DNA from 2 places in the Mesorhizobium sp. P2_C7 genome. Region 1 is predicted to be linked to the other one. Evidence: riboswitches for the same ligand, from Rfam matches in the RefSeq annotation. Region 1 holds a riboswitch; the other holds the start of a gene.
The links. A riboswitch is a leader RNA that binds a small molecule or an ion and turns the genes downstream of it on or off. The one in region 1 is predicted to bind thiamine pyrophosphate.
Positions count from the first base shown of each region.

Region 2: it holds a riboswitch for thiamine pyrophosphate, as region 1 does, so the genes downstream of both, thiB (thiamine ABC transporter substrate binding subunit) here and AC1D2G_RS08650 (YkoF family thiamine/hydroxymethylpyrimidine-binding protein) in region 1, are expected to answer to the same signal.

Region 1 is NZ_JBFUDW010000003.1:176,122-184,663, forward strand. It holds gene AC1D2G_RS08625 (glycosyltransferase family 39 protein) at 1-986, shown strand, start outside; gene msrA (peptide-methionine (S)-S-oxide reductase MsrA) at 1,122-1,640, shown strand; gene AC1D2G_RS08635 (nucleotidyltransferase family protein) at 1,722-2,816, opposite strand; gene AC1D2G_RS08640 (SDR family oxidoreductase) at 3,001-3,738, opposite strand; gene AC1D2G_RS08645 (LysR family transcriptional regulator) at 3,884-4,804, shown strand; TPP riboswitch at 4,909-5,022, shown strand; gene AC1D2G_RS08650 (YkoF family thiamine/hydroxymethylpyrimidine-binding protein) at 5,013-5,621, shown strand; gene AC1D2G_RS08655 (ABC transporter permease) at 5,721-6,476, shown strand; gene AC1D2G_RS08660 (ABC transporter ATP-binding protein) at 6,473-7,252, shown strand; gene AC1D2G_RS08665 (ABC transporter substrate-binding protein) at 7,245-8,267, shown strand.
Region 2 is NZ_JBFUDW010000013.1:1,319-9,860, forward strand. It holds gene AC1D2G_RS24330 (ABC-F family ATP-binding cassette domain-containing protein) at 1-1,789, opposite strand, end outside; gene AC1D2G_RS24335 (thiamine diphosphokinase) at 1,791-2,435, opposite strand; TPP riboswitch at 2,524-2,638, shown strand; gene thiB (thiamine ABC transporter substrate binding subunit) at 2,682-3,680, shown strand; gene thiP (thiamine/thiamine pyrophosphate ABC transporter permease) at 3,938-5,563, shown strand; gene thiQ (thiamine ABC transporter ATP-binding protein) at 5,556-6,338, shown strand; gene AC1D2G_RS24355 (M48 family metalloprotease) at 6,599-8,068, shown strand; gene AC1D2G_RS24360 (RNA polymerase factor sigma-32) at 8,084-8,542, opposite strand, start outside.

The sequences.
Region 1 (8,542 bases):
AGTTCTCGACCGGCCTGCTGTTGCTGTTTGGCGCGATCTGGCTGTTGTCCGACGCGCGGGCACGCAGCCGGCTCGCCACGCCTTGGCCATGGCTTGGGCTTGCGGTTTTCATCGCTATCGCCGCGCCGCTGGCCATCGAGCTCTACCGCGTCGATTTCCTGCCGCTGACCTACGCCGCCTGGCGCGATCAGTGGGTGATGGCGCATCGCTCCCGCTTTTATTACATCGGCGTCCAGGCGGCCGGACTCTGCGGCTTTTTTCTGGTGCTGGCGATATCAGGGCTGCTGCGCCGCTCGCCCCCGCCGCAAGAGCCGGTCGGGCGCGGTACGCTCGTCTATCTCTTGTGGATGGGACTTGGCCCGGCGATCCTCATCATGGTGGCGTCCCTGTTCACCGGCACAGGCGAGGCCTGGGGCGCGCCGATGTACAATCTTGCGGGCGTCGTGGCGCTCGCCTTCCTGGGCCACCGTCTCGGCGCCGTCGAGATGCGAAAGCTGGTAATCTGCGCGCTCATCTGCATCATCGGCATATCTGGTGCCTATGCGGGCATCCGCTGGACGAAATGCAATCTGCGCGGGCGCATGGACGCCGTCTGCTGGCCGGCGCAGAAGATCTCGGATGAGGCAGAAGCCGTCTGGCACGCGGCGACGCCCGGTCGGCTCGACATCGTCGGCGGCCATAACATTGTTGCGCCGCTGGCGGGCCTCAATGCTTATGACAAGCCGTCGATCTTCACCGAGCTGAACATGCAGTACGCCCCCTGGATCACCAAGCAGCGGCTGCGTGATCACGGCATACTCCTGGTCTGGCCCGGGCGCGACGTGCCACCCTATCTGCAGGCGTGGCTAGGCAAACTGCCGGTCAAAACCGTTCTTTTCGACTGGTCGCTCAAGGCGCCGCCGATGGCGATCAGCTTTGCCGCCGTTCCGCCCGGCGCGCCGCAGCTGCCGAGTGTGATCGACAGCCTCGCCCAACCCGGCAACTAAAGCAGATCGGCCGGTCCGCTGGACGAAGCAAGAGACAATGCCCATTTATGGGGAGATCCAACTTGCTTTTTGCGCAATTCCAGACGGAAAACCGCTACGCATTTTTCCTGGAATTGCTTTTTGAGGAGACGTGATATGGCGACTTCGACCGAACGCGCAGTGCTTGCCGGCGGCTGTTTCTGGGGCATGCAGGATTTGATACGGCGCTATCCCGGCGTCATCTCCACCCGTGTCGGCTACAGCGGTGGCGATGTGCCCAATGCCACCTACCGCAACCATGGCACCCATGCCGAGGCCATCGAGATCAATTTCGATCCGGCCGTCATCAGCTATCGCACACTGCTGGAGCGCTTTTTCCAGATCCACGATCCGACGACCCGTAACCGGCAGGGCAACGATGTCGGAATGAGCTATCGCTCGGCGATCTATTACACGAGCGATGAACAGAAGCTCATCGCCGAAGACACCATCGCCGATGTCGACGCCTCTGGCCTGTGGCCGGGCAAGGTCGTCACCGAGGTCGCACCGGTTGGCCCCTTCTGGGAAGCCGAGCCTGAACATCAGGACTATCTGGAGAAATACCCCAACGGCTACACCTGCCACTTCGTCAGACCGGGCTGGAAGCTGCCGGTTCGCGAGAAGGCGGTTTCGTAGGGTCTGCAGCGCCGGTTCTGCCAGGCATGCCGCTTGACGAGGTCGTCGAGCGGCATCGTTGCATTCCAAACGCCTTTTCAGTCAGCTTGCCGCGTTGGTGAAGCCGTCCAGCTTTTCACCAATGTCCGAAAGTGCCCTTCTAACGATTGTTTCGACCATGTCTTGCCGATCGGGATCGAGCATACGAAGACCCCGCTGGATCGCATCACGCCAACTGGTGCCACGGTTCCATGCTTCGGCAAACACCGCGGCGAGGTCGTCTTGCCTGCGGGCAGTTTTCATCGCCTCGACAAGCAAGCTTGCCTGAAGAACGTCCTTTTCCCGCTTTGCGGCACCGTTTGCGTTCTTTTGGCGCAGGGAGGCAACAATCAGTTTGTGGACAGCATATCGCTCGGGCGAGGGGACCAGCACCGGGACTCCGGAACGATGCAGCAAGACGGTTCGTACGGGTTCGCGGATCAGAAAATCCAGGAATCGCAAAGGCTGCGCCGATGCGCCGCCCAGAGACGGCATCGCGCTCGCGTGGTCAGCGTAGTCGTCGCTGCCCCGATTTGGGGTCTGGAATTCGACCTTATACCGGGAAGCGTTTTCGAACTGTGTGGTGCGACCGGCATCCGTTCGGTGTGGAATTTCGCGAAACGAAGGATCGATATCGCGCAGCACATCCATGATCGGCGGCAGACTGTCGTTGACTTCGACGGAAACCGAGTGAAATTGAGCAAAGTCGGCATCGCCTGTTTGCAGCGCCACCCCCGGCAGCCTTACGCCCAGATATCCGGCGTAGGTTTGGAACGCGACGGTGCCGACCAGTACGCCTCGCAGGCGGAAAAACCCGGCCTTGCCAAGGGCTTCAACGATATCACCGGTAAATTTCTCCGGCTCCATCAACCCAGCCTCGCGGACAAGCGTCGATACAAGCTTGCGACGGCTCTTCAGGTCGCTTTTGATTTCCCTGAAGGCGGCGACGCGTTTTGCGATCTCGGGATCGTCGGCCGGGCCGACATATCGTCTTGTTGTCTTCGGCCGAGTCTCCTCAAAATACCAGTAGTCGCGGCCTTTTACGGGGACTCGCACGAAATTGCCCGCGGTCGAGAAGTCGGTTTGGAACGACGCGTCCAGGCTTCGTTGCACGAGTTCAGCGAACAAGGTGCGATAAGCGATGTCGATCGATTTCATCGTGCGTTCGACCAATGTCTCTAGGTTATAAGAAATTTGCGGTTCCCTTATAGCTGCGCGCTTTTGCTCCGCATTTCAAGCGAGTTATAAGAAAATTGCGAAAATCTTATAACTGTCGGACTGGCGCCACGCTCATACGCCACGGAGCAATCCATTGCGGCGGGGAACGGGCTGCGGCGGGTTATCAAGCCTGCTGTGTCGGATAGAGGGTCAGGATATTGACATTGACCCTTGGCGGCTGCGAGACCGCGTAGAGCATGGCGGCGGCGATGTCCTTGCTCTCCAGTTGCTCCATGTCGCCCAACCTTTGCTCGACAGCCAGCCGAACATCGTCGCGCATATTGGCGGTGAACTCAGTCCTGACCGCGCCCGGCTCGATCACAGTGACGCGGATGCCGTCCTTGCCGATTTCGCGGCGCAGTGATTCGGCGATGGCGCTGGCCGCATGCTTGGTGCCGGAATAGACCACAGATGGGTGGATGTAGCGGCCGGTGCCCGACGAAACGATGACGATGTGGCCTGATCCCTGCCGTTTCATTGACGGCAGCGCCGCATTGATCGTGTAGAGCAGACCCAGAATGTTGAGGTCGACCATCTCCCGGTATTCGCGGGTGGTGGTGTTCTGGAAGGGTGCGGCGACGCCGACACCGGCAACATTGAACAGCAGGTCCAGCCGGCCATGGCTTTCCAGCACGCGCCGGACCATGGCTGTGGCCTGCGCCTCGTCGGTGATGTCGGTCTCGATGGCCAAGGCCTCACCGCCGTTGTCGCGGATGCGTGCGGCCAGGTCGTCGAGGCGCTGCCGACGTCGCGCCGCGATGGCGACGACAGCACCTTGCTCCGCCAGCGCCAGCGCGGTTGCCGCGCCAATGCCCGAGGAGGCGCCGGTCACCAAGGCGATTTTTCTGTTGAGTTTCTGCATCTTCGTTGCTCCTGTTCAGAGGGAGATTCAGGTGTGTTCGATGCCGATGATCGCAGCCGTCCGAGGCGTGTCCTTAAGCTAGGCAGCAGACGCCCTATCGAAAATGCGATAGGATACCATCATACTCATTGGAGAATCTGGCATAATGCGAGGTAGTGACTATGCCGAGCTGAAAGCCTTTGCCGCTGTCGTGGCACATGGCAGATTCGCCCGTGCCGCTGAAGATCTGCGGATTTCAGCGTCGACGCTCAGCCAGACGATCCGTCAGCTCGAAACGCGGCTTGGCCTGCGCCTGCTCAACCGCACGACCCGCAGCCTCTCCTTGACCGAAGCCGGCGCGCGCCTGCATGCGCGCTTCGCGCCGGCTATGGCCGAGATGGAGGCGGCGGTCGGCGATGCGACCGCCTTGCGCGACACGCCGGCCGGCGTCTTGCGCGTCCATATGCCCAGCGTTGCCGCCGCCACCTATCTGGAGCCGGTGCTTGGCCGTTTTCATGAAGCATGGCCGGACATCGTGCTCGATGTGACGATCGACGATGCCGCCGTCGATATCGTCGAGGCCGGCTATGATGTCAGCGCCAGGCTTGGCGAATTTCTCGAATCCGACATGGTCGCGGTGGCGCTTGGCGGCACGCAGCGCCAACTCGCCGTGGCCTCGCCGGACTACCTCGCCCGCTACGGATCGCCGTCGGCACCGGCCGATCTGCTCCAGCACCGCTGCATCAATTGGCGCCGGCCGGGCAGTGCCGGGCCCTACGCATGGGAATTCGCCAGAGGCGGCGAATGGTTCTCGGTCGTGGTCAATGGTCCGCTTGTCGTCTCCAGCCGCGACATGGCGATTGCCGCCGCCGTGCAGGGCGTCGGCATCGCCTTTTGGGCTGAAGACCTCGTGCGCCCGTTGATCGATGCCGGCAAGCTGGTGTCGCTGCTGGATGATTGGTGCGCGGCCTTTCCCGGTTGGTTCCTCTGCTATCAGAAGCAGCGTCATACAGCACCAACCGTACGGGCCTTCGTCGATTTCCTGCGCCATGCGCATACCGGGCGCCAGACAACGCCTGTTGGTTGAAAGTTTGTCGCTCGACGGTCCGGTTTCGCAGGCCTGGCGCAATGCTTTTGGAGGAGCACACCAAAAAAACGGCTTTCGCTTCAACTCGAATGGTGCTTTAACCCGCGCATCCACAGGGGTGCTCCGTACGGTCGGGGCTGAGACGGGGGCGGCAAGCCCACAGACCCTAGAAGCTGATCTGGGTAATACCAGCGGAGCGAGGCGGGCGATGTTTTCAGGCGCACAGATTTCCCTATATCCCATGGCCGACGATTTCGTCGGCGTCATCCTTGGCGCGCTGGATGGACTCGACCCCTACCGCGATCGGCTCAGGATCGAGACCGACGACATCTCGACCTTGCTGGTCGGGCCGCCAGAAGTGCTGTTTCCGGCGATGCGAGACCTGTTCGTGGCGGCGGCACGGAGCGGCAAACATTGCGTGTTGTCAGCCACCATCTCGCGCGGCTGCCCTGGCGAGCCGGATGATCCGATCTGCCGTTCCGATGCGCTTGGTGGGCCTGTCGGCCCCCTCGGCCCGCGCAAGGATGCGGCAATCGCCGCGGTGCGTGGCGCGGCTTTGACCGGCCAGCCGGCGGCAGCGCAGTTCTCGCTCTATGTGATGGGCACCGACGACCACATGGAAGAGATCTACGGCTGCATCGATTTTCTCAAGCAGTCCGGCGTCTATGAGCGCTCGAAGCATTTCTGCACCAAATTGCGCGGGGATGCCGGCGCGATCTTTTCGGCGCTGGACGAAGCCTTCTGCCGCTTCGGGCCAGGCGCCGGCCACGTAACCCTCGACGTCACGGTCTCGGCGAACAGCCCGTCGGCCAGCTGAGCGGCCGCATTCGCGGCCCCGTCAAAGGTTATGCCCGTGGTCTCATCATCAGCCGCTTCGAGCCCGATCGCGAGCCTTCTTGTCAAGGCAGCACCGGCCATGATTTCGGTCGGGTTGCTGCTGCTGGCTTGGGAGCTCTATGCCACTTATTCCGGCATCAAGTCGACTACACTGCCGGCGCCTTCGCGTGTGTTCGAGCAGGCGATGCTCAATCGCGAAGCGCTGGTCGACAATGCCATTCCGACCATCCGGGCCACGCTGATCGGCTTTGCCTTTTCGCTCAGCGCGGCCTTTGCGCTGTCGATGCTGGTCGACTTCTTCCGGCCGCTGCGGCGTGCGCTGTTTCCCGTCTTCATTGTCAGCCAGACCTTGCCGCTGGTGGCGATCGCGCCGCTGGTGGTGCTGTGGTTCGGCTTCGGGTTGATGCCCAAGATCATGCTGGTGGCGCTGGTCACCTTCTTTCCGATGCTGGTGGCGCTGGTGCAGGGCTACGAGGCGACGGAGGCCGAGATCGGGCAGATGCTGCGCGCCATGGGGGCAGGGCGCTGGCGCGTCTTCTTGTTGGCGCGACTGCCCTCGGCGCTGCCCTATTTCTTCGCCGGCCTGAGGATCTCCATCACCTATGCCGTGGTCGGCGCCATCTTCGCCGAATATGCCGGTGCCGCGAAGGGGCTGGGCATCTACATGCTCAACGCCAAGAACAATTTCCGCCCCGATCTGGTGCTGGCCGCCGTCGGTGTCAGCGCCGCGCTCACGCTCACTCTGTTTGGGCTGACGGTGCTCCTGCAGCGCCTTGCCATGCCCTGGGAACGGGCCGCCGGCCAGCACCCCGCCGGGACGGGGCCGTGGCGATGAGCCGGCTCGAACTGCGGCATGTGCGCAAGGCATTTGGCCGGCTCGACGTGCTCGCCGACATTTCGCTCAGCGTCGGTGCCGGTGAATTCGTCTCCATGCTCGGGCCGTCGGGCGCTGGCAAGTCGACGCTGTTCCAGCTTCTGACCGGCGCGCAGCACGGCGAGGGCGAGATGTTCTTCGACGGCACGCCGCTCGACGACCACGGCAGGCATTTCGCCTTTATGCCGCAGCGTGACGCGCTGATGCCGTGGCGACGCATCCTCGACAACACGACGCTTGGGCTCGAAGTGCAAGGCATCAGGCGCAAGGCGGCGCGGGCGCGCGTTGCGCCGCTGTTTGCCGAGTTCGGGCTTGCCGGCTTCGAACGCCATTTTCCGGCGCAGCTTTCGGGCGGCATGCGCCAGCGCGCGGCGCTGTTGCGCACCGTGGTGCAGGAGCGCGACATGCTTTTGCTCGATGAACCGTTCGGCGCGCTCGATGCACTGACCCGCACCGCCATGCAGCGCTGGCTCGAGCAGATGTGGCGGCGCCATCGCTGGACGGCACTGTTGATCACCCACGATGTGCGCGAAGCCGTCTTCCTGTCCGACCGCATCTATGTGCTGTCGGCGCGTCCGGCCAGCATCGTCCGCGAAATCAAGGTGCCGCTGCCGCGCCCGCGCAGCCTTGGCGGCGCTGACGCGTTGCAGACAAGCGCAATCGAGGCCGAGATACTCGACATCCTGCTCAACCCCGAGCCCAACCCGCACTCATCCAAAGGACACGACCATGACTGACTTGACGCGCCGGCAGGCCTTGTTGCTCACCCTTGTCTCCGGTCTTCCGCTGGTGGCCGGAGCTGGCCGTGCCCAAGCACAATCGGCTGCGCAAAAGGTCACCGTCGCCCTCGACTGGACGGTCAACACCAACCACATCGGGCTGTTCGTCGCCCGCGACAAAGGGTTCTATTCCGAAGTCGGGCTCGAGGTCGACATCCTTCCCTACAGCGATACCGGTGCCGGCACCCTGGTCGCCAACCGCGTCGCCGATTTCGGCATCAACGGCACCATCAGCCTGTTCACCCAGAAAACCGCCGGAGCCGACCTGAAGGGCGTCTATGCCGTCGTGCAATCCGAAACCGGCCGGCTGGTGTTCAACGCGGCACGCAGCGAGATCAAAAGCCCGAGGAACCTTGACGGCCTGACCTATGGCGGCTTCGGCAGCGCCTGGGAAAACGCCTTGATCGGCACCATCATCCGCCACGATGGCGGTAAGGGCAATTTCGAGACGGTGACACTCGGCACTTCAGCCTATGAAGCGCTGGCCAACGGTTCGGTCGATTTCACGCTGGAGGTCTCGACCTGGGAAGGTGTCGAAGCCGGGTTGAAAGGCGTCAAGCAGCGCAGCTTCGTCTACGCCGACTATGGCGTGCCTGATGAGCACACGACCCTGATCTCCTCGAGCGAGGCCTATCTCCAGGCAAACCCCAAACCTGCGGCCGCCTTCGTCCAAGCGACGCGGCGCGGCTACCAATTCGCCGTCGACCATCCCGATGCGGCTGCCGCACTTCTGATCGCCGCCAATAAGGACACATTGACAAATCCGGCGCTGATCGAAGCCTCGCTGAAGGCACTGATCGATGGCCACTATTTGCGCGGGGACAATGGCGTAATCGGCACGATGGATCCGACCAAGATGCACGCGATTGGCGACTACCTCTTCGCTGCGGGCATTCTGCGCGATGCCGATGGCAAAGTTCTGACGCAACGCCCTGAATTCGCGGAGTACTTCAGCAACTCAACTCTGGGGTAGGGAGCCTATCTGATTCTCGAAACTTCGAAGGACTCGCGTGGCGTGGCAGCTTCCCGTCAAACGCGCACGCATTGGCAGATTCCAGCTAATTCCTCGCGATCTCATAGAGCAGAGTGGTTATGCCGCCCGGGTTCACCCTGCAGCGACAAAGCGGCTGCGTAGAGTTTCGCCACGCGACAGGTGGCTCCGGTTTCCCGCGACATGACATGGTTGAGCACGGCCAATTGTGCACGCAGCGCCTCGGCGGCTTTGCTGTCTGGAGCCGAAGACAGCAG
Region 2 (8,542 bases), on a different contig from region 1:
GTTCCAGCCACTCTTCCTCCAATGCGGCCAGCGTCGCGCGCTCCTTGTCGAGGGCGGCAATGGTCTTCTGGAACGAGGCCGGATCGCGCTCGTAATAGGCCGGATCGGCAATGTTGTTCTCAAGCCTCGAGATCGACGCCATCACAGCCTCGATTTTCTTGGGCAGGGATTCCAGCGCAAATTTCTGCTTGAACGACAGTTTCTTCGCCGGCCCCTTTGGCGCGGCGGTGCCATTCTTGGTCGCGACCGGGGCTTCGCCGGCTTCGGCTTTCACCCGCGCCTTGCGGTCGTCGAGCCTGGTGCCGCCGCGCTGTGCGAGCATGTCGGAATAGCCGCCGGCATATTCGATCCAGCGCCCGCCGCCGTCCGGCGCAATGATGCTGGTTACGGTGCGGTCGAGGAAATCGCGGTCGTGGCTGACCAGGATGACGGTGCCGGCAAAGCCGGCAACCAGTTCCTGCAGCAATTCCAGCGTCTCCATGTCGAGATCGTTGGTCGGCTCATCGAGCACCAGAAGGTTTGCCGGCCGCGCCAGCACGCGCGCCAGCAAGAGCCGCGCCCGTTCGCCACCGGAAAGCTCGCGCACCGGCGTGCGTGCCTGCTCGGCCTTGAACAGGAAATCCTTCATGTAGGAGACGACATGGCGCTGCTCGCCATTGATGACGAGGTTCTCGCCGCGTCCGTCGGTGAGATATTGCGCCAGCGTCTCCTGTGGATCGACCGCTTCGCGCTTCTGGTCGAGCGTGGCGATCTCCAGATTGGTGCCGAGCCGTACCGACCCGGCGTCGGGCTTCAACTCACCGGTCAGCATCTTCAGCAGCGTCGTCTTGCCGGCGCCGTTCGGCCCGACGAGGCCGACGCGATCGCCGCGCTGGATGCGGGTCGAGAATCCCTTGACCACGGTGAGGTCGCCGAAGCTCTTCTCGATGTTTTTCGCCTCGATCACCAGCTTGCCGGATTCGGCGGCGTCGCTCGCCACCATGGTTGCCGAGCCTTCGGCGCCGCGATGGCCACGAAAGCGCTGGCGCATGGTCTGCAATTCGCCAAGGCGGCGCATGTTGCGCTTGCGCCGCGCCGTCACGCCGTAGCGCAGCCAGTGCTCCTCGCGCACGATCTGGCGGCCGAGCTTGTGCTGTTCGCGCTCTTCCTCTTCCAGCACGAGGTCGCGCCATTCCTCGAAATGGCCAAACCCCTTGTCCAGCCTGCGGGTCTGGCCGCGGTCGAGCCAGACGGTGGCGCGCGATACGCGCTCGAGGAAGCGGCGGTCGTGGGAGATGACGACGAGCGCCGAGGAGGTGCGGACGAGCTCCTCTTCCAGCCATTCGATCACCGAGAGATCGAGATGATTGGTCGGCTCATCAAGCAGGAGAATATCGGGCTCCGGCGCCATGACGCGGGCGAGTGCCGCGCGCCTTGCCTCACCGCCGGAAAGATCGTTTGGCCGCTCCTCGCCCGACAGGCCGAGATGCTCCATCAGATAGCTGGCGCGATATGGATCGTCGGCAGGCCCGAGTCCTGCTTCGACATAGGCGCGCACCGTCGCAAAACCCTCCATGTCGGGCATCTGCGGCAAATAGCGGATTGTCGCCGAAGGCTGGCGGAATACCTCGCCGTCCTGTGGCTCGATCAGGCCGGCGGCGATCTTCAGCAGCGTCGACTTGCCAGAGCCGTTGCGTCCGACCAGCGCGATCTTGTCGCCGGCAGAAGCGGTCAAGGCGGCGCCATCGAGCAGCGGCGTGCCACCGAAGGTCAGTTTTATCCCGTCGAGATTGAGAAGGGGCGGGGCCATGTCAGCTTTCAGGTAGTGGATAAGGGTGGGCGAGCAACAGCGCGCGGCCCTGGCCGAGTGTGATTTCGAGGCGGCCCTTGACCTCGTTGGAGATGGTCAATGACGACCCGAACGCCACCTTGACGCGGTCGAGCGGCCATTTGGCGCCGGCAACGGTCAGGCCGGAAAGATCGGAAAAGCCGAGCACAGAAAACAACGTGCCGTCGGCATAGTCGAAGCCAGCTTTGGCGTGCAGCAGCGGGACGCCTTCTTGCGCGCCACTGGTCAAAAGTATCGCTGTTCCGGCTTCGGCCAGCCGCAGGGCAAGTGCCAGATGCAGGAAGGCGTGGTCGGCGCGCTTGCCGCCGAATGCGCCGGCGAGCACCAGGCTGGTCGCGCCGCGCTCCAATGCGGCGGCGACCGCCAGTTCGCCATCGGTCTGGTCCTTCTCCGTCGGAAAGGTCCGGCGGGGCACGGCGGCGAGGTCATCCGGCAGGTTGGCCGGCACGGAATCGAAATCACCCACCCACAGTTCCGGGACAAGGCCCAGCAGACGCGCATGGCCGATGCCGGCGTCGGCGGCGATAACGCGGGAGCCTTCGACCTGGTGGTCGAGCCGCGGCGTGCGGACGAGATCGCCGCCAAGCAGGATGGTGAAAGTGCTCATATCGTGTGGCCCTTACCAGCCCGGCACGGGAAACGGAAGGCCGGCAAACTGCCACTTGCGTGAGGGATCGGCCCGGCCTATGTCTCGAAACGCTCTAACGGGGTGCCGGACGCGATCTTCGCGGACCGGCTGAGAGGCAATCTCGCCAACCCGCTGAACCTGATCCGGTTTGTACCGGCGGAGGGATTAGACGTTTCGGACAGTCCGGCGCCTCAATTCCTTTCAATTCGAACGAAGGAGGCGCCGATGCGCACGCTTTTCTACTCCCTTGCCTCAGCTATGGTTGTGGCCCTGTCCGGACCTGCCTTGGCCAAGGACAAGCTCACCGTCTACACCTATGAGAGTTTCACCGCCGACTGGGGTCCAGGTCCCGTGGTGAAGAAGGAATTCGAGGCCGAATGCGGCTGCGATGTCGAGTTCGTCTCCGTCGCCGATGGCGTCGCACTGCTCAACCGCGTCAGGCTGGAAGGGGTATCGACCAAGGCCGACATCGTGCTCGGCCTCGACACCAATCTCACCGCCGATGCTAAGGCCACGGGCCTGTTTGCACCGCATGGCGCGGTGTCCGACGTCAATGTGCCGGGCGGCTGGAGCGACGATACTTTCGTGCCTTTCGACTATGGCTATTTCGCCGTCGTCTATGACACTGAAAAGCTGAAGAGCCCGCCGAAGAGCCTGAAGGACCTGGTCGAAGGCAGCGCCGACGACAAGATCGTCATCCAGGATCCGCGCACCTCGACCCCGGGTCTCGGCCTGCTGTTGTGGGTCAAGTCGGTCTATGGCGACAAGGCGCCGGAAGCCTGGGCCAAGCTCAAGTCGAAAGTGCTGACCGTGACGCCGGGCTGGAGCGAGGCCTATGGCCTGTTCACCAAGGGCGAGGCGCCGATGGTGCTGTCCTACACCACCTCGCCGGCCTATCACATGGTCGCCGAGAACACCGAGCGCTACCAGGCAGCGTCGTTCGAAGAGGGCGAATATCTGCAGATCGAGGTTGCCGGCATCACCACGACTGGGGCGAAAAACCCGCTTGCGGAAAAGTTCCTGGCCTTCATGACCGGGCCGAAATTCCAGGATGCCATCCCCGAGACCAACTGGATGTTCCCGGCCGGCAAGACCGACAAGCCGCTCAACCCGGCCTTCGACAAATTGGTCAAGCCGACCAAGACCTTGCTGTTCAGCCCCGAGGAGGTCGCCGCCAACCGCAAGGCCTGGGTCGATGAATGGCTGGCGGCGATGAGCAAGTAGGATTCAAGCTTCGCCATATGTTTGTGCCAAGTCACCCCCCTCTGGCCTGCCGGCCATCTCCCCCGCAAGGAGGGAGATCGGCAGCTCTGTCGCCTCGCTCATTCCTGCCATTTTGGAAATTGGCCTGGGTGGCGAAACGAGCAATCTCCCCCCTCGCGGGGGAGATGTCCGGTAGGACAGAGGGGGGTGGGCGGGAACTAGACCTTAGCCAAGCATTTCAATCAATTGACACCCATAACAGTGTTGGGTAGCGCGACATGCCCAAGCGCCATCCAGCTGACCCCCGCATCACAGCCGGCATCATCGCGCTCGCCGCCATCGCGCTGCTGATCGGCGGCGCGTTTGCCGGGTTGCTTTTCGAAGGCGCTCACGACTTCTCCGGCGCCTGGGCAGCCTTCGATCCTTATCTGCTGCGCGTCGTTCGCTTCACGCTCTGGCAAGCGGCGCTCTCGACGCTGCTTTCGGTCGGGCCGGCGCTGTTGGTGGCGCGCGCGCTGTCGCGGCATCCGCGCTTCCCTGGCCGCGCCTTCATCCTGCAGCTGTTCGCCGTACCATTGGCGCTGCCGGCCATCGTCGCGGCACTCGGCATTCTCGCTCTCTATGGCCGTGCCAGCTATTTCGCCGGCGTGTTCGCGGTAATCGGCGGTGGGAGTTGGCCGGGCATCTATGGCCTGTCGGGCATCCTCGTCGCGCATGTCTTCTTCAACCTGCCGCTCAGCGTGCGGCTGTTCCTCGAGGCATTGCAGACCATTCCCGCCGATCAGTGGCGGTTGGCCAGCCAGCTCGGCATGGGCGCGCGGCCGGCGTTCCGGCTGATCGAATGGCCAACGCTGCGCGCGGCGTTGCCGGGTGTCGCCGGGCTTGTGTTCATGCTCTGCATCACATCCTTCACGATCGTGCTGACGCTCGGCGGCGGGCCGGCCGCGACGACGCTCGAGGTCGGCATCTACCAGGCGCTGCGCTTCGATTTCGATCCCGCGCGGGCCGTCACGCTGACCTTGCTGCAGATCGCCTTGACGTTTGTCGTCGTGCTGGCGCTGACGCGGCTTGGCGCCAATGTGGTCGGCGACACCAACCTGCCGGTGGCGCCGCGCCGCTACCTCTCCGTCAATGGGACCGAGACCTTGCTGAACGTCGTGCTCATCGTGCTGGCGTTGCTGTTTGTCGTCGGACCGATGGCGGCCACGGTGATGGCCGGGCTTGGCGCCGATCTCGGCCGGCTGGCCGGCGAGGCCGTCGTGCGGCAGGCGACGCTGACCAGCGCGGTGCTCGCCTTCCTGTCGGCACTGCTTTCCGTGACGCTGTCGCTGGCGCTGACCATGGCGCGCCGGGCGCTGGCGCTGAACCGCCGCTCCGGCACAAAGACGATGCTCGAACATGCCGCCGATACCGGCGCCGGTTTTGTCCTCGTCGTGCCGCCGATCGTCGTCGGCGCCGGCTGGTTCCTGTTGCTGCGCCATGTCGGCGATGTCTTTGCCATCGCCCCGGTCATGGTCGTCACCGTCAACGCGGTGATGGCAATGCCGTTCGCGCTGCGCGCTGTCCGTCCCGCCTATGATGCGGCGAGCGAGCGTCACGAACGGATCTGTGCGCAGCTCGGAATCACCGGCTGGAACCGGTTGATGCTGGTCGACTGGCCGTCGCTGCGGCGGCCGCTCGCCACCGCCTTTGCTTTCGCCATGGCGCTGTCGCTCGGCGATCTCGGCGTCATCGCGCTGTTCGGCAGTGATTCCGTGCAAACCTTGCCTTACCTTCTGTTGGCGCGCATGGGCAGCTACCGCACGCAGGACGCTGCCGGCCTCGCGCTGCTGCTCGGCCTCGTCTGCCTCGCGTTGATCATGGCGGCGCACTGGCTGGGAACGGAGAAGGACCGGGATGCCTGACGGGGTGGCCATCAGGACTGCAAAGGGCGCCCCGGTGCGGCTGGACCAGGTGTCGTTCAGCTATGGCGAGGCGCCGCTCGTTTTCGATGTCGATTTCGCCGCGGCGAAAATCACCGCCATCATGGGGCCTAGCGGTTCTGGCAAGTCGACGCTGCTCAACCTGGTGGCGGGGTTCGAGACGCCGCGGTCGGGCCGCGTGCTGATCGGCGGGGCCGATGTCAGCGCTGAGCCACCGTCCGCGCGGCCCGTGTCGATGGTGTTCCAGGAAAACAATCTCTTTGCCCATCTCTCAGTGGAGCAAAATGTCGGGCTTGGCCGCTCGCCATCCTTGCTGCTGACCGACACGGACCGCGCCGCGATCGCCGAGGCGCTCGAACGCACCGGCCTTGCCGGCAAGGAAAAGCGCCTGCCGCGCGAACTCTCCGGCGGTGAGCGCCAGCGCGTCGCCCTGGCCCGGGTCCTGGTGCGCGACCGGCCAGTGCTCCTGCTCGACGAACCCTTCGCCTCGCTCGGACCGGCGCTGCGCGACGACATGCTGGATCTGGTCGCCGCGGTGCATGCCCAACGAGGCATGACGGTGCTGTTCGTCACCCACCAGCCGGAGGATGCCCGCCGAATCGGCGAGCACGTGGTGTTTCTGGACAATGGCGTTGTCGCGGCAACCGGCAAGGCGGACGAATTCTTCACCGGGGCTGGCCCGGAAGTGTTCCGGCGCTATATCGGCACGGGTGCCGGGGATGCCGTATCACGAGATGTTGCCCGGAAGCGGACATAATTTACGGTCAAACCGGCTCCAGGCGATGCGGCGCTTGCTTGCCATGGCTGGAGGAGTGTGGCTAGGTCCGCCCTACTGGTCCGGCACAGGCCGTGATTTGCCTGCAGCATCCGCCGCTCGCCCCCGAGGGGACGCGCGACGGATGCTGCAGCAGTTTGAGATAGCGCATGACATTTTCCGAAGATCGCCCCCGATTTTCGTGGTCATGCGCCGGGACCCGAAAGGAAGCCGTTCTGGCGATCGGCGTTGACAAACTACGAATGAATCCGCTGGCGCGCTTTCTCACGCTGGCCGGCTTTGCCGTGGCGCTGGCGAGCTGTCAGATGTTCACGCCTCCCGAGGTTCAGGAATCCGGCTTCCAGCCTTCCGACAGGCCGATCACTGTCGACAATGTCGCTGCCAACAGCAAGCTCGCCGAACTGGCCAAGGCGCAGCATCCGCGCATCCTGGCCACCTATGGCGGCGAGTATTCCGATCCCAAGCTCGAGCGCATGGTCGCCAAGGTGGTCGGCAATCTGACCGTCGTGTCGGCCAATCCGACGCAGACCTATCGCATCACCATTTTGAATTCGCCCAACGTCAATGCCTTCGCGTTGCCGGGCGGTTATCTCTACATCACGCGCGGTCTGCTGGCGCTGGCCAATGATTCGGCCGAGCTCGCCGCGGTCATCGCGCATGAGATGGGCCACGTCACCGCCAACCATGGCTTGCAGCGCCAGCAGCTGGAAGCCGAGGAAGGCCTGGCGACCAAGGTGGTTTCGGATGTGCTCGGCGACAGCCCGACCGCCAAGGCGGCCTTGATCCGCGGCAAGCTCAGACTGGCGCAATTCTCGCGCAACCAGGAACTGGAGGCCGACGCCATCGGCATCAAGTCGATCGGCGAAGCCGGCTACGATCCTTTCGCCGCCGGCCGCTTCCTGCAGTCGATGTCGGCCTATACCGATTTCCGCTCGATCAGCGGCGCCACCGACGCCAGCCTCGACTTCCTGGCCACCCACCCCAACACGCCGCAGCGCATCGATCTGGCGCAGCGCCATGCCCGCCAGTTCGGCGCGCCCGGCTTCGGCACGCGCGACCGCGATTCGTTCCTCGCCGGCATAGACGGCCTGCTCTATGGCGACACGCCCGAGGAAGGCTATGTGCGCGGCGAAACCTTCCTGCATCCGGGCCTCGGCGTGTCTTTCTCGGTGCCTCAAGGCTTCATCATCGACAATTCGGCGGCGGCGGTGACGGCAACAGGGCCTGGTGACATGGCGATCCGCTTCGACGGTGTTTCGATCGACAAGAACCGGGCGCTCACCGACTATATCCGCAGCGGCTGGGTGGCTGGGCTGGACGACAGCACCGTCAAGCAGGAAACGATCAACGGCAACGAGGCGGCGACCGCGCATGCCGGTGCCGAAGGCTGGCAGTTCGATATCGCCGTGATCCGCGCCGGCGGCCAAGTCTACCGGCTGCTGACCGCGGCGCCGTCGGCCAGCACGTCGCTGGATGCGGTGGCGCGTTCGGTGAGCGGATCGTTCCGTATCCTCAGTGCCGCGGAAAAGGCGGCGCTGAAGCCGCTGCATATCCGCGTCGTCACCGTTCAGCCCGGCCAGACGATGGGTTCGCTTTCCGCCCAGATGGTTGGTGTCGATCGCAAGCTCGACCTGTTCCGCGTGCTGAATGCGCTGTCGCCAGGTGCCGCAGTCTCGGCCGGCGACAAGGTCAAGATCGTCACCGACAAGTAAGACGCCTGCCGCGGGTCAGGCGGCAGTCGCCAGAAATTCCGGATTCTGCTTCACCAGCGCCACCTTGAGCTTTTCCATGGCGCGCGCCTCGATCTGGCGGACGCGTTCCTTGGAGATGCCAAGCGTCTCGCCAAGCGCTTCCAGCGTTGCACCTTCGTCGCTCAACCGGCGTTCCTCGATGATCCGGAGCTCGCGGGCGTTGAGGGCGGCGAGCGCCGCTTTTAACCACACGGAGCGGCGCTCGACATCGATCGTGTCGCCGACGACCTCGTCGGGCAGAGGATCGTCCGAGACGAGGAAATCCATGCGCTCGTTCGAACCCCCGTCATCGGCAACCGGCATGTTGAGCGAGGAGTCGGGCGCCGACAGTCGCGAATCCATCATCGCCACGTCGGCCTCGGAGACGCCGAGCGCCTGCGATACCTCGCGATAGAGCGTTGCGTTGGACAGCGGTTCGGTGCCGTTGGCCAGCCG